Regions from separate parts of the Thermovirga lienii genome, predicted to be linked through region 1. Evidence: riboswitches for the same ligand, from Rfam matches in the RefSeq annotation. Region 1 holds a riboswitch; the other holds the start of a gene.
What was found. A riboswitch is a leader RNA that binds a small molecule or an ion and turns the genes downstream of it on or off. The one in region 1 is predicted to bind cobalamin.

Region 1 (7,888 bases):
CTACCAAAGGTTATACTTCTAAGACCATTTGCCTTGATCTTAAGCTTCTTGCCCAGGTGAGGATTTATGCTTCCGGGGACAGGCACCCTAGAAGAGGGTATGAATGGGACCTTTTGAGCCTCTTTGGCTCTGTTGGTCTTTATACTTTGGGCCACCGACATAGCTTCCTGGGTCACGTCCAACGGAACGTACTCATCCATCATTATCACCTTATCCGCAACATCCAGGTAATCTCCGCTTCCGCCTATAACGAGGATGGTCGAGACGCCCAATTGCTCGAAGAGCCCTCTTACGTGATCTATGAAGGGCGTTATGGGCTCCTTGTCCTTGGCAATCAGCCTCTGCATCCTTGCATCCCTTATCATGAAGTTGGTTGCAGAGGTGTCCTCGTCGATAAGCAAAAGCTTGACCCCCATTTCAAGGGCCTCCTGTATGTTCGCGGCCTGGGATGTGGAGCCCGAGGCGTCCTCCGTGGAGAAAAAGGAGGTGTCCTTCCCTCCAGGAAGGTTGTTTATGAACGGAGAAATGTCCACTCCCTTTACGCTTCGGCCATCCTCAGCCCGTATCTTGGCGGTCTCCTCCACAGTGGCTACATATTCCCTGCCGTCTCCAGGAATATGGGGATAAACGCCCATCTCTATAGCCTCAAGAAGGGTCGTTTTGCCATGGTATCCTCCGCCGGTTATGAGGGTCACTCCTTCAGGAATGCCCATGCCCGTTATCTCTCCCCTGTTAGGCAAGGTCATCGTTACCCTCAGGCTTGGAGGACTACTAAAGGCGACGGCATCCTCCCTCCTCATGGGACGCTGGGAAACTCCGCTTTCTCGGGGCAATATAGATCCATCGGCTATGAAGGAAACGAGCTTTTGTTCTTTAAGTTGTTCTTTTATGTAAAAGTGGTCCTCCACTACTTCCACGTGTCTTTTTAAATTTTCTTCGTTTATGTTTCTGTAAAGCAAAGCCTCCTCAACAATCCTCGGCAGTTCGTCAAAGAACATCTCCATGGCCTCTCTGCCCAGAACCCTTCTTCCTGCCGCGGGCAAACCGCACACAAACCGAATCTCCACGAAATCTTCATTAACCAAGCAGGACGTGCGCTTCAATACCTGTTGCCCTGGAACATCCACGGCAAAAAGCCCTGATTTTCCGCTGCCCCTTTTCCCCTCTGCATATTTTCTTATGGCCTTTGCAAAAGTTCTGGTCATAAAATCACAGCAAGCCATTTGTCTGTGAGGGTTTTCAAAGGCCCACCCGGGGATCTGGGCAACCTCTTGCTTTACTCTTACCCTTAGCCTGCTGGGAGCTGCGAAAGGGTCTCCCTGAACATGGTCTATGAAAAGATCGAAGAAGCCGAACTTGTAGGAACCCTCTATCTGCTTATAGGCCTTGTAGCCCCGACCATCTATGGACAGTAATATTTTTTTCAGTCGTTCGCTCTCCAACGAAAAAACCTCCCTAGCTTAATAAGAGATATAATTGTAACTAAATCATTATAATAATTGGCATTTGACCGTAGAAGGGTTTGTTTTGCCATGAAAAAATACTTAAGCTGCATTTTTGCGTTTCTTCTTGCCTTCGGAGGGTTCGTGCCTGAAGCCCAAGCTTCAGGCACATTGAAGCTCCTCTTTGGAGGGGACACGTACTTTGGTGAAAGCTACGGCGTCTTCGAAACCGGCGCGTCCCCCCAGGGCGAACCTGGAATATACAACAAAAGCTCCTCCACATAGGCCAATAAGGTCGCCTAGGCTATCTCAGTGGAGACTCCAGCATCCTCAAAGGTAGCCATTTCGTCTAAAATCCTCAGTGCCGCCTCTATCAAATTGAAAGCCAAAACGGCGCCTGTGCCCTCTCCCAACCTCATATCCAAATGCATCAAGGGCTTCAAGCCTATCAGGTCCAAGGCTATCTTGTGGCCTGGCTCCTGTGAAAGATGAGACCCTATCATGTAGTTTGTGGCCTTTGGCTCTATCTTCGAAGCTATCAAAGCGGCAGCCGAGGATATGAATCCGTCAACCACCACAGGAATCCTTCTGGAAGCCGCTCCAAGCATGCAGCCTGCCATGCCGGCTATCTCCAGTCCCCCCACCTTGGACACCACATCGATGGGGTCTTTCACATCTGGCTTGTTTATCTTTATCCCTCTCTCTATGGCATTCTTTTTGACAGGCACCCTATCTTCCCCTATGCCAGTTCCCCTGCCCACGACCTCGTCAAGGGGCCTTCCAGAATAAAGAGCTACGATAGCGCTACTAGGCGTAGTATTTCCTATGCCCATCTCTCCAATGGCAAAAATAGATGCTCCTTTTTCTATCAGCTCATAAGCCACATCAATGCCCACTTCTATGGCCCTTACTGCCTCCTCTCTGGTCATAGCAGGGCCACAGGCAAAGTTGTCCGTCCCGTACTTTACTTTCCTTACCTTCAAACCTGGAGCGTCCAAATCCACCGCCACTCCAACATCCACACAAACCACCTCTGCACCTGCGTGCCTGCTCAGAACATTTATGGCCGCTCCGCCATTCAGAAAGTTGATCACCATCTGGGGGGTTACCTCCTGAGGGAAAGCACTTACTCCTTCCGCCACTACCCCGTGATCGGCCGCCATTACTACCGAGACCTTCTTGCCAAGTTTTGGCCTTGGATTTCTTGTAATACCAGCCATTTGTACGGCCAATTGCTCAAGCATTCCAAGGCTCCCTCTTGGCTTGGTCAAATTATCCAATCTCCTTTGAGCTCTTTCCATGGATTCATAATCAAGGTCCTCAATACGGGTTATCGCTTCCTCGAGCATCGTCCATCCTCCTTCGTTATGGGTATCAATAAAAAAAGCCCCAAACCGCAACTGCGGTTTGAGACTTTACCATCATCCCAACCTACTAACTCCAGAAAGGCAGGTCTCCTGGCTTTGGATCATCCCTTGGCTGAACCTTCCCATCGCACTAAGGCAACAGTGGCATCTCTCAACCAAAGTCCCCGTCACAGTGGCGGGACCGCGCCGGATTCTCACCGGACTTCCCTATTCTCCCTTACGGGCACCTTCCTGGTTTGTCTTCGCTGTTTTTAGTAATTTTATGAAAAAACTTCCTGCTTATCAACTTATAATATAATCTTCTATATGTTAATACTATCCACCGGAAAGAAGGAAAAATTATGAGAGAGAAGAAACTCATTCTCGTGACCGGCGGCGCAAGAAGTGGTAAAAGCTCTTTTGCGGAAAGGCTGGCAAAGGAAGCACAAAAACCGGTCACATACATAGCCACTTGCCAACCTCTGGACGAGGAGATGGCTTTTCGAATCCAAGAACACAGAAAAAGACGGCCTAAAAATTGGAAGACCGTGGAAGAGCCCTTTAATCCCACGGATATAATAGCCAAAGAGGGAAAGTCCGATGGGGTAATCCTCCTGGATTGTTTGGCCCTGCTGGTCTCCAACCTCCTCCTGAGGGAAAAAGACCCTAACGATCCAAAATCCTTTTCTCGTGTTATCGAAGAAATCGAAAACCTGGCCATCACATGCAGATCAGTCAAAGGAGAGGTGATCGTAGTAACCAATGAGGTAGGAATGGGCGTAGTGCCTGAATACCCCCTCGGAAGAACCTATCGAGACCTTTTAGGAAAGGCCAATCAGATAATGGCCTTATACTCCGACTCTGTTTATCTTCTAGTATGCGGCATTCCCGTAGACGTTAAGCAGCTGAATAGGGTATTGGAGAAAGGAGTTTATGATCTTCAATGAAAAGCCTCTTTATTGCCCTCGGTTTCCTCACGAGGATTCCCTCTCCCTACAGTAACGCAACCTATACCGAAAAGGAAATGGCAAGCAGCTTGGCCTGTTTCCCCCTGGTTGGACTCATCGCGGGCTGCCTAGTAGCAGCAATCGACGCTTTGGCCACTAAGTTTTTGGGCACCATGGTGGCTTCTGGGGTGGATCTCGCGGCTTTTTTCCTCATAACTGGCGGTCTCCACTTGGACGGGTTAATGGATACAGCTGACGGCCTCCTCAGCGGTAAAGAAAGAGAAAGGGCACTGGAGATAATGAAGGACAGCCGAGTGGGAGCCCTGGGAGCAAGCATAGCATCACTAGTACTTATATTGAAGTTTGCCTTGCTTGCTTCTTTCCCTGAGGGAACGCGCTTGGCGGTCTTGGCTCTTTTTCCGGCCATTGGTAGGTGGGCAATGGTACCTGCAATAACCTTTTTCCCCTACGCTCGCAAGAAAGGACTGGGGAAAAGCTTTTGGAGTTTTTCCACCAAAAAGGAGTTCTTCGTTGCGACGGCCCTGATCTCCGCACTGGCCATAATCCTCTTAGGAGAGAGAGGTTTATGCTCCTTGGCTGTTGCTGGCGGAGGAACCTTTTTAGTAGCAAAAAGAATTAGCCAAACATTAGGAGGGCTAACTGGAGACACCTACGGAGCAATAAACGAGATTGCGGAGATCTTAGCACTGATGATAATGGCAACAAGACTCCAATAGAGGGAAAGATCATGATCAAGCTAATATTGATTAGGCACGGAGAGTCCAAAGGAAACAAAGAACTACGCTATACCGGCCATACGAACGTACCTTTGACGGAAGAGGGAAGGCACCAAGCACGACATCTTGCAATTAGGCTTCGCAAAGAAAACATAACGGCCATATACTCCAGCGATCTAAGAAGGGCTTTTGACACCGCCTCCTGCATAGCGGAAGGAGTCAATTTAAGCGTCGTGAAGGAACCTCTTCTGCGGGAGCTGCATTTTGGGGATTGGGAAGGCTTAACCTATAATGAGATAATCCAGGGATGGGGCGAACTATGGAACCATTGGTTCGCAAACCCTCTGGAAGTTGCCCCTCCTGGGGGAGAAACACTGCTCCAACTCCAAGAAAGAGTTTTGAAGGCCCTCTTTAAAATAACGGCCAAACATAAAGATGGCACCGTTGTTCTTGTCTCCCACGCAGGTCCTATCAAATGCATTTTATGCTACTTAAACAGCTTACCCTTGTCCGCCTTTTGGGATATCGCCGTTCCTCCTGGAAGTTTAATGGCTATACAGCTTTCTGAAAGGCAGGGAGTCCTTCTCTGCGAAAGAGCAGAGGGAAGGATAAAGATAGCTGGCAAAGCAAAAACCTACATGATAGGAGATATACTAATATAGTATACTAATAAAAACTGAGCTGACTGGAATAAATTCATTGATGCCTCCCAGCATATGTGGGGCATGGCATAGGGACTAAGGTTCGAGAAAAAATTCAAAAACATCAAAAATAAAGACCTAAGCCCTATGAAAGGGAGTGAAAAAATGGGTAAATTCGAGGAAATGAGGGCAAAGGCTGAGGAGTTGGACAGGCTTGACCCACTGAGGGATTTCAAAAAGCATTTTGAGGTTCCCAAAGGGCGGATTTATATGGACGGCAACTCCCTTGGGCTTCCCGCAAAGGAATCCATACAAGGGGTGCTTCGGGTGCTGGAAGAGTGGAAGACATTCAACATAGACGGCTGGCTGAAGGGCTCGCCTCCTTGGTTCACCATGCCAGAAGAGCTGGGGCGCAAGATGGCACCTCTCGTGGGCGCGCAGCCAGAAGAGGTAGTAATGACGGGATCCACGACCTCCAACCTACACAGCCTGGTGAGCACCTTCTACCAACCTGAGGGCAAACGAAGAAAGATCCTGGCCGACGAACTGAACTTTCCATCTGACCTTTACGCCCTTGCAAGTCAAATCCGCCTGAAAGGACAAGACCCATCAGAGGATCTGATCTTGGCCAAATCCAGGGACGGCAACACCCTTGATGAGGATGACCTCATAGCCCTCATGGATGAGACCGTCTCGGTGGCCTTATTTCCATCGGTACTATACCGAAGCGGCCAGCTGCTGGACATGGAAAGGCTAACGAAGGCGGCCCACGAAAGGGGCATTTTCATAGGCTTCGACTGCGCTCACTCCGCTGGGTCAGTCCCTCACCGCCTACACGACTGGGGAGTGGATTTCGCCTTCTGGTGCAGTTACAAGCATCTGAACGGAGGGCCAGGAAGTCCCGCGTTCCTCTTCCTCCACAGGAAGCATTTCGAAAGGGAACCCGGCTTGGCAGGCTGGTTTGGATACGTAAAGGAGAAGCAGTTCGACATGAACATAACCTTTGAGCACGCCAAATCCGCTGGAGGCTGGCAGATGGGCACTCCATGCGTTCTTTCCGCTGCAACCCTTGAAGCAGCCCTTGACATCCAGCAGGAAGCCACCATCGAGCAAATCAGGGAAAAATCCCTAAAATTGACGGACTTCCTAATCGAGCTGGTTGATACCTTCCTCTCAGATGAACCCTACTGCTACTCTATCGCCACACCCAGGGACCACAATAGGCGCGGAGGGCACTTGGCCATAGAGCACCCAAAAGAAGCATGGAGAATATGCTGCGCTCTCAAAGCCAGAAATATCATTCCCGATTTCAGGCCTCCAAGGATCATCCGTATAGCTCCCGTTGCGCTATATAACACCTTCACAGAGGTGTGGGAAGTTGCCAAGGCGCTAAAGGAAATCATAGACCACAGGGAATTCGAACACTTCCATAAAGAACGAAGCATGGTTTCGTGAAGGGACAGTACTGTCCCTTCACGCCTATATTCTGTCGTCCAGCATGGCGCCTTTGTCGGCCTGAAGGGCCGTTTTAGCGCAAAGGCCCAAAATCCCCCTGTCTACCTTAGGCGGCAAAGGCTTCCATTTCCTAAGGCGTTCCTGGAGTTCTTCATCGGTAATTCTTAGGTCCACCCTTCTTTCCGGGATATCTATGTCAATAATGTCCCCTTCCTGCACTACGCCTATAGGTCCGCCTACCGCTGCCTCGGGAGCTACATGGCCTATGGCGGCGCCTTCTGTAAAACCGGAGAACCTGCCGTCCGTGACTACAAAAACGTCAGATCCCAACCCTAGTCCCACAAGGGCATCGGTAGTCATCATCATCTCCCTCATCCCCGGTGCCCCCCTGGGGCCTTCGTACCTTATTACCACTACGTCGTTTTTCTTTATCTTGCCCGTCACGACGGCTTCGTGGGCCTCTTCATCGGAGTGAAAAACCCTGGCTCTGCCGATAAACTTCAACCGACCTGAAGGGATCGTAGTGGTCCTGCATATGGCCCCGTCCGACGCAAGGTTTCCTCTCAAGACGGCAATGCCTCCATTGGGAAAGACGGGATCATCCAGCCCCCGCAGCACCTTTTTGTCCTTGGACGAGGCTCTTTCTGCTATCTGGCCAACGGTCATACCTGAAAGGGTTGCCGCCGAACCATCCAGAAGTGGAAGAAGCTCACCCAAGATCGCAGGAACGCCTCCCGCCCTATTGAGATCCTTAACTGTGGCCTTACCAGTAGGTATAACCTCGGAAATGACTGGAACCTGCCTTGAAAAACGGTCAAAATCATCCAGGGTAAGTTCGATCTCCAGCTCTCTAGCGAAACTCAAAAGATGAAGCACCCCGTTTGTGGACCCCGCCGTGGCCAAAAGAACCTTGACGGCATTTAAAAAACTGGAGCGGCTCAATATATCCTTCGGAGTTATCCCCTTTTTGGTGAGCTCCACGATCTTTCTTCCGGTCTGCGTGGCAAAACGAAGCTTTTCCGCCGAGGTTGCAGGCACTGTCGCTGAGCCTGGCAAGGAAAGCCCCAAGGCCTCCATGAGAATCTGCATGGTGTTGGCCGTCCCCATCAAGGCACACGCTCCAGGTCCTGGACACACGTGATCCTCCAGATAACGAATTTTCTCCTTCACCTCTTGTGAGCTTGAATGGTCATATTGGGCGCCGAAAACCAGCTGATCCAGCTCGGATAGGACCACTTGCCTTCCCTCGAACTCACAAGTGTCCTGAGGGCCTCCGGAGAGGAAGATGGCAGGAAGCCCCGTCCTAAGGGCGCCTATGAA
Region 2 (7,888 bases), on a different contig from region 1:
TTGACCAATTCTGGCATGGTTTACGTTTTGATATTTGTGTTCATAGCGGGTTTTTTGCTGGGAGTAATAGTGTCTTCTTTCATGAGGTTCTTTCATGGCAGGGCGGCACGGGAGCTGGCAGAAAACCAGATGGAGATGGCCATGTCCCGTCTGAAGGAGGCTTTCGGTGAGCTTTCCGTTCAGGCTCTGAGCCGTTCCACTGATGAGTTTTTGAAGCTCGCTCGCTCGAGGTTTGAAGCAGAAAGACAGGCGACCTCACAGGAGCTCGAAGGTAAAAAGGCCCTTATAGATCAGAAACTGGAAGAGATGGCATCAAAGCTGGAGAACGTGTCCAGGCTTATAAAGGAATTGGAAAAGGATAGGGAGAAGAAATTTGGGGAGCTTGCAGGAAAGCTTTCCGAGTTCAGCATCCAGACGGCGGAGTTGGTCCGAACCGCCGGGAGCCTAAAGGAAGTTTTGGCAAGCTCCAAGGCGAGAGGGCAGTGGGGGGAGAGGATGGCCGAGGACATATTGCAGGCTGTAGGGCTAGTCGAAGGTATAAATTACAAGAAACAGAGCCAGACGGCCAATGGCACGAGGCCAGATTTTTCGTTCCTTCTTCCTCGGGGCCTAGTGCTCAATATGGACGTCAAATTTCCTTTCGACAACTATGTAAGATATATGGAGTCCCCTTCGGAGCAGGAAAAAGATTCTTACGCTAAGGCCTTCATAAGGGACGTCCGAAACAGGATAAAGGAAGTAGCTTCCAGGGAGTACATAGATCCAGAGCAAGGGACCGTGGACTATGCGCTACTTTTCATCCCTAATGAGCAGGTTTTTTCATTCATCCAAGAAAATGAACCTGCGCTTTTGGATGAGGCCCTTTCAAGGAAAGTAATATTCTGCTCCCCCACTACACTCTTTGCTGTTTTGGCCGTAGTGAGACAGGCCGTGGAAAACTTTGCCCTACAGCAGGCATCCAAGGAGATTCTGGCCCTTTTCGGCAGGTTCAAAGCCGAGTGGGAAAAGTTCCTTGATAGGATGGATAAATTGGGCAAGAGGATCAAATCCCTTCAGGACGAGTACGACTCCCTGGTCAATTCAAGGCGCAAAGGTTTGGAACGAGTGCTTGATAAAATAGACCAAGAGAGAGCAATGCAGGCTTTGGTGAAGGAAGGAGCAAACAAAAGTCTAGAGGAAGAGGAAGGAGCCGAGGCATGAAGAAAAGATGTTTGTGGATATGTCTTTTGTGTTTGTTTGCGTGTTTTTTCCTTCCTGTCAGGTCCAGTGCCGAAGAATTGATAAGGGTAGGAGTATATGAGTATTACCCCCTTATCTTTACTGAAGATGACAAGGTCAAAGGACTGTACGCCGATGTCCTGGAGCATATAGCCAAAAAGGAAGGTTACACTTTGCAATACGTCAAAGGAACCTTCAATGAGGGATTGAAGCGCCTCGAAAGAGGAGAAATAGATGTTATGACAGCCATTGTTTTCTCTCCTGAGAGGGAAAGACTTTACGATTTCAGCACGGAGGCGGTGTTCACCGATTGGGGGGTGCTTTACAAGCGAAAGGGCCTGAACGTAGATTCCATATTGGACGTTGAAGATTTGACGGTTGCGGTGGAAAAAAGCGACATATACGGTGAATATTTTAAAAAACTCCTAGGGGATTTTGGCATCAGGTGCAGGTTCATGGAGGTACCTTCAGGGGAAGAGGTATTCGAAGCCATATTGAGGGGGCAAGCGGCCTGTGGGGTCGTCAGTAGAATATTTGGGTATTTCAATGAGCATAAATACCCGGTGGTGGCCACCAACGTCATATTCCACCCCTCAGAGTGGCGTTTTGCCTTTCCAAAGGGTAGGCAGAACGTTCTCAAGCAGGTCATAGATTTCAATTTGAAGCAGATGAAAAACGACCCCAACTCGGTGCTACAGGCTTCCATTAGAAAATGGCTGGAACTTAATGGGGGCGCTGGTTCCTATCCTGATTGGATAGTTGCTGGGATCATCATATTGGCGATGGCTTTGGTGCTGAGCCTTATGGGCGGCTATGGTGCCTTTAAGAAAAGCATAAGCCAGGGCAAGGAGCTTTTGTCCAGCAAGAAGGAGATCCTGAGGGAGAAGGCCTTCTTTGAGGGGCTTTTCGACTCCATTCCAGATGCAGTAGCTCTTCAGGATCCCACCACTATGAGGATACAGCGGGTCAATAGTTCCTTCGCCAAGGTCTTTGGTTATTCCGGGGAGGAAGCAGAGGGTAGGACTTTGAGGGAGCTGGTGGTGCCCGAGGACCGCATGCATGAGGCAGAACATCACATGAAATCGGCTTTAGAGGGTAAAAGCATAGAGCGCGTCACGGTAAGGAGGAAAAAGAGTGGAGAGATCTTCCACGTTCTGTTCAATCAAGTCCCGCTCTTTTCCGATGGAAAGATGGAGGCGATACTCAATTCTTACACCGACGTGGAAGCCTTGGCGGAGATGGCCCGCAAATACAAAACGGCAAGGGACCTTGCCAAGGAGGAGCTGGGACGGGTTGAGAAGCTTTGGGAAGACACCATTGGAATTTTAGCTCAGACGGTGGAGATGAAGGACCCCTATACTTATGATCACCAAAGAAGGGTGTCCTTTCTTTCAGAGGCCTTAGCCAGGAAATTGGGTCTTTCAGAAGAGCGCATCAGGCTTGTCAAACTTGCAGGGTTGGTGCACGACATAGGGAAGGTGGCAGTGCCGGCGGAGATCTTGAACAAGCCCGGCAGGTTGAGCGACGTGGAGATGGAGATTGTCCGCACCCATCCCCAGAAAGGGTATGAGCTATTGCGCAAGCTTACCCACAGGCCAGTTCTTGCGGAAGTAGTCTATGCCCACCACGAGAGATTGGACGGTTCTGGCTACCCCAGAGGGCTTTCAGGCGAGGATATCCCCATTGAGGCCCGAATATTGGCCGTTGCGGACGTAGTGGAGGCCATGGTCTCCCACAGACCCTTCAGGTCGGCTTTGACTCTTGAGGAGGCGTTGGAGGAGATCAAAGCAGGAAAGGGAATTTTGTACGACCACAAGGTAGTGGAAGCCTGTGTGGAGCTTTTCGAACGGGAAAGTTTTTCCTTTGAGGATGCCCCATTGTCTTGATAGATTAGTGTTATAATTAGAGAAAGTAAAGGAGGCTGATTCCCCGTCCCTTTTCATTGGGGAATTGCCTCAAAGAGCAGAACAGCAAAGGAAAGGGAGGCGAAAAGTCATGAGGTTGTTGACCCGAAGCGAGCTGATAGCGTTATCGGAACACCAGAAGGCCCCCAGCGTTTCCATCTACATGCCCACGCCCCTTCCCGCAGAGCCCCGAAAGAGCCAGATAGCTTTCAAGAGTGTCCTTGGGGAAGTGCAGGACGAACTTTTGGGTCGGGGACTCAAGGAGCAGGAAGTGGAGGATCTTTTGGAACCTGCTAAGAAACTGCTTTCGAACTCCATGTTCTGGGAAAACCAAAGCAAGGCCCTTGCAGTGTTTTTGTCCGAGGGGTACGAGAGGATCTACAGGATACCCTTGGAGGTCCCCAAGCTTGCGGTGGTTTCCCGGGGATTTCACATAAAGCCCCTTTTGCCTCTTGTAGGCGGTGGGGATGACTTTTACGTTCTGTGCCTCAGCAAGAAGAAAATAAGATTGATCCAGTGCACCAAAGAGGACTTCAGAAACGTCGACTTGGAGAACGTTCCCCAGAGCATATCCGAGGCCCTTCAGTACGAGCCCCTGGAGAAACAGGGTCAGATCGGCTCAGCCCCGGGCCGGCAGGGACTCTTTCATGGCCACGGTGCAGGAGACGAGGACTTCAAGGAAAACCTCAAAACCTTCTTGCGAATGGTGGACAAGGGAATACGGGAGCTTCTAAAGGACGAGACGGCGCCTCTGGTTCCAGCAGGAGTTGCCTACGTGGTCTCCCTGTACAAGGAGGTTGCGTCCTATCCCCACGTGACCGAGGAGTTCGTGGAGGGAAGCCCGGACAATTTGACGGCTGAGGAACTCTTCCAGAGGGCAAAGGCCATAGTGGAACCTATCTTCAAGAAAGAGGAAATGGAGGCAAAGGAGAAGTTCGAGGCCCTTTTGGGGACAGGCAAGGCCTCTTCCATGCTCGAGGAAGTACTGCCGGCGGCCTTTTCAGGCAGGGTGGAGGTACTCTTTGTGCCTTTGGGGGTCCAGGTGTGGGGCAAATGGAAAAAAGCCACACACGAAATGGAGCTTACCTCCAGGGAGGATCCTGAGGCAAGGGATCTTTTGGACCTTGCAGCGGTGGAGACCTTGAGGAGCAGGGGCAAGGTGTACGTGGTAAGTCCCGAGGAGGTGCCAGGAGGCAAGGATGTGGCGGCCATCTTCAGGTATTGATCCAAGGATTGGCATGGATGAATAGATAGAACCAATGTTGAGGGGAGCATCGAAGCTCCCCTTGTTCTTTGCTGAGGGCTTGACTTTGGAGGGTTTTGGCTATATTTTATGTGGGCAAAACGAAAGATTAGCGGAAGGGAAATCGGGAAGCCGGTGAGAATCCGGCACAGCCCCGCTACGGTGAGGGTGACGAAGGGTGCATAGAGCCACTGGCAAGTTTGCTGGGAAGGCGCACCTGGAGGAAGACCCCAAGTCCGGATACCGATCCCTTCAGCTGGAAGTTTCTTCCCGCGAGGGCCAGGGAGGAGACGGATTTTTTGGCCCTTATGGGCCTTTTTTTGTGGCCCCAAACTTCGTAGGAGAGGTGGTTTTATATGAAGTTGGGAAGGCTTTTTTCAGGTTTTTTGGCCATTGCGGTCATGGTGGTAGGGCTTTGGGCGGGAGCTTCCTTCGCTCAGGAAGCTTTGACCCTTGAGCCCGAGGTAGTTACCGGCTCCAGGGTTTATCAGTCCTTGGAGGAGGTTCCTGCTGCCACGTACGTGGTTACCTCGGAGGACATAGAGCGAAGCGGAGCCACCGAGCTGGGAGAGCTTTTAAGCTCCACGGTCCCGGGAATTTATATATCTTCCCGCAACGGCAGTACTCAAGAGGACAACATAAAGCTCAGGGGCCTTGTGACTGAGGTTTTGATTTTGGTTGATGGAGTGCCCTACTATAAGGCCAGTCATGGGGCAGGGGCTGCGGCATACGACCTGCGCTCCATTCCCTTGGAGGACATAGAGCGTATCGAGGTGGTCAAGGGGGCTGGTTCCGCTTTATACGGCTCCATGGCTGCAGCGGGTGTGATAAACATAATAACCAAAAAACCTTTGGGCGAAGGGGTAAAGATCACGGGAGGCGCTGGAACCAACGACTGGCGAGAGGGCTCCTTCAGCGGTTGGACCAGCGAGGGGGATTTTTCCGCCAGGATATGGTACGGCCATTCAGAGGAAGGAGAGTCACGCCTGTCCTGGAATGGTACGGTTATAAACAAGAATCTTGATTACGACCAGGACTCAGGGGGTTTGACGTTGAAAAGTGGCCCATTCACCTTCTCAGGAGTATGGGGCAAATATACCTCCCGCTGGACCTATAATGGGGATGAAAATCAACAAAAGAATGATTATTCAAGGTTTTATGTTAAATGGGAAGGGGAAACTGCCAGGGCAATACTTTACAGGCATGAGGAAGAAAAAGACTACAAAGATCCGGAGGGCAGAAGTTTTTACGACGACGAAGCATGGGGGGCTGAGTTTTCCAAAAACACCTCTTGGAAAGATGCCTTGGTCTCCTGGGGGGCCTCCTTTAGAGATGAAAAGCTTTCTGGGTATACAGAAGGAAAGAGGAAAAACTACGCTCCCTTTATTGAGATTTCAAGGCCTGTTGGGGACTTTATCCTCAATGCGGGATTGCGCTACGAGATATGGGACCAAGATAACGCAAAAGACTACAATGAGCTGAACCCTAAACTCTCCCTGTCTTACCAGACGATGAACGGTAATCTTTGGTACCTATCTGCGGGAAGGTTCTTTGCCATGCCAAGTTTTTACGAGATAGCAGGTGATGGTGCATGGGTCCTTCCCAATCCCGACTTGAAGCCGGAGAAGGGTTACAGCTATGAGCTGGGCGTCAAGGGGAAGGATGAGGATGGCCCCTGGGGCGCTAACATGTTTTATATGGACATGGAAGACAAGATTGTTTGGTCAAGCGACAGAAAAGAATACGATAACGTCGATAAGTACCGGGCTTGGGGATTGGAGCTCTCCAGGCGTTGGAAGATATCCTCCCTTTGGGATCTGGAGCTTGGCGCTACGTGGATGAGGGCAGAGGAAAAGAAAAACAATCAATGGAAGAGGGCCCGTACCCCCGAATGGGACGTGGACGCTTCCTTCATATACACCAACGGCCCCCTGTCCGGCCAGGTGGTACTTCACTACCTGGGCAACAGAAACGAAGGACAAGGTGTCGAATCCAATGTTACGACGGTGGATGCCTCCTTGGAGTACAAGGGAAAGCCTTACACCATCAGGCTTTCGGCCTACAACATCTTCGACGAGGATTACTGGGCCAGCGAGTCATGGGGAACCTATTACTACGGGCCAGAAAGAAGAGCGTATCTTACGCTGGAATACCAGTTTTAGGTGCTTAAGGCTGGTATAGCCGACGAGGAGAGAGGACCAGGACGCCCAAGTGTGCAGAACAAAGGATAATTGTTTGAAAATTGAGACATTGTAGAGAATTTTACACTTAAGTGTTGACAATTTGAAAAAAATCAATATACTAACCATCTGGAAGCGCAAGGCCGCCGCAACCTTTGCTTCCTGCACCTTTACTCCTTTAATAGATATATTTTTAGAGAGAACGGAAGCCCCGGGAAACTGGGGCTTCCGTTTTTGTATAGGCAGGTCGTTATCTTTTCTTTTTTCTCTTTTTCTCGTCTAGGTTTTTATTCTTAGGGTGGGTTTTATGCTTTGTTGGGCCTTTTTTGTGCTTTTCTTCATCCCTTGTGTCCTCTCGGATAAGGCATTTCTTGCCCCTTCCAATTAGGTCCCTTCTTCCTGCCTTCAATAGGGCCTCCTTTACAAGTTTGTAGTTTTTTGGGTTTCTCCACTGAAGCAGAGCTCGCTGCATGGCCTTTTCCTTGGCAGTTTTGGCCACGAAGATCTTTTCGCCCGTGTATGGGTTTATCTCCGAGTAGTACATGCACGTAGAAAGGGTGCCTGGGGTAGGGATGAAGTCCTGCACCTGCTCAGGGTGGTAACGGATGTCCCTTAGAAACTCCGCAAGCTCTATGGCGTCCTCCAGGGTGCTTCCCGGGTGGCTCGATATCAGGTAGGGCACCAGAAACTGTTTCTTTCCCAAGGAGCGGTTGACCTCCTCGTAGAGCTTCTTGAACTCTAAAAACACCTCCTTTGGGGGCTTTCGCATGAGGTTCAAGACTCGGGCCGAAACGTGTTCCGGGGCCACCTTTAGCTGGCCGCTTACGTGGTGTTCGCAGAGTTCCTCAAGGAAGGAGCGGTTGTTCTCCGCCATTATGTAGTCGTAACGTATGCCCGACCTTACAAAGACCTTTTTCACTCCGGGAATGGAGCGCACCTTTCGTAGAAGCTTCATGTAATTATCGTTTGACTTTCGAAGTTTTGGGCAGCAGGAAGGCCACGTACACTGGCGGTTTTTGCAGGAAGATCCCTTGTCCTGAATCTTGCAGGCTCTTTCGTGAAAGTTGGCGGTGGGGCCCCCTACGTCGTGGATGTAGCCCTTGAAACCCTCCATTCGGGTCAAAAGCTCTGCTTCCTTGAGGATGGATCTATCGCTTCTTTTTTGAATTATCCTGCCTTGGTGGGCGGATAGGGCGCAGAAGGAGCAGCTGCCGAAACACCCCCTATGAGCGGTTATGCTGAACTGAACCTCCTCGAGGGCTGGAACGCCTCCCAAAGGATCGTAGCTTGGATGGGCTTTTCTCGTGTAGGGCAGTTCGTATATCTCGTCAAGTTCCTCTTCC

Region 2: another riboswitch for cobalamin. It lies ahead of V7Z69_RS02795 (TonB-dependent receptor plug domain-containing protein); the one in region 1 lies ahead of cobT (nicotinate-nucleotide--dimethylbenzimidazole phosphoribosyltransferase).

The regions. Positions count from the first base shown of each region.
Region 1 covers NZ_DAITZW010000007.1:13,553-21,440, reverse strand. The annotation lists gene V7Z69_RS03890 (ABC-ATPase domain-containing protein) at 1-1,442, opposite strand, end outside; gene V7Z69_RS03885 (hypothetical protein) at 1,533-1,727, shown strand; gene cobT (nicotinate-nucleotide--dimethylbenzimidazole phosphoribosyltransferase) at 1,742-2,791, opposite strand; cobalamin riboswitch at 2,873-3,055, opposite strand; gene cobU (bifunctional adenosylcobinamide kinase/adenosylcobinamide-phosphate guanylyltransferase) at 3,151-3,735, shown strand; gene cobS (adenosylcobinamide-GDP ribazoletransferase) at 3,732-4,472, shown strand; gene cobC (alpha-ribazole phosphatase) at 4,484-5,134, shown strand; gene kynU (kynureninase) at 5,279-6,568, shown strand; gene ilvD (dihydroxy-acid dehydratase) at 6,593-7,888, opposite strand, start outside.
Region 2 covers NZ_DAITZW010000004.1:61,944-69,831, reverse strand. The annotation lists gene V7Z69_RS02810 (DNA recombination protein RmuC) at 16-1,200, shown strand; gene V7Z69_RS02805 (HD domain-containing phosphohydrolase) at 1,197-3,104, shown strand; gene V7Z69_RS02800 (baeRF3 domain-containing protein) at 3,214-4,347, shown strand; cobalamin riboswitch at 4,455-4,631, shown strand; gene V7Z69_RS02795 (TonB-dependent receptor plug domain-containing protein) at 4,722-6,527, shown strand; gene V7Z69_RS02790 (YgiQ family radical SAM protein) at 6,796-7,888, opposite strand, start outside.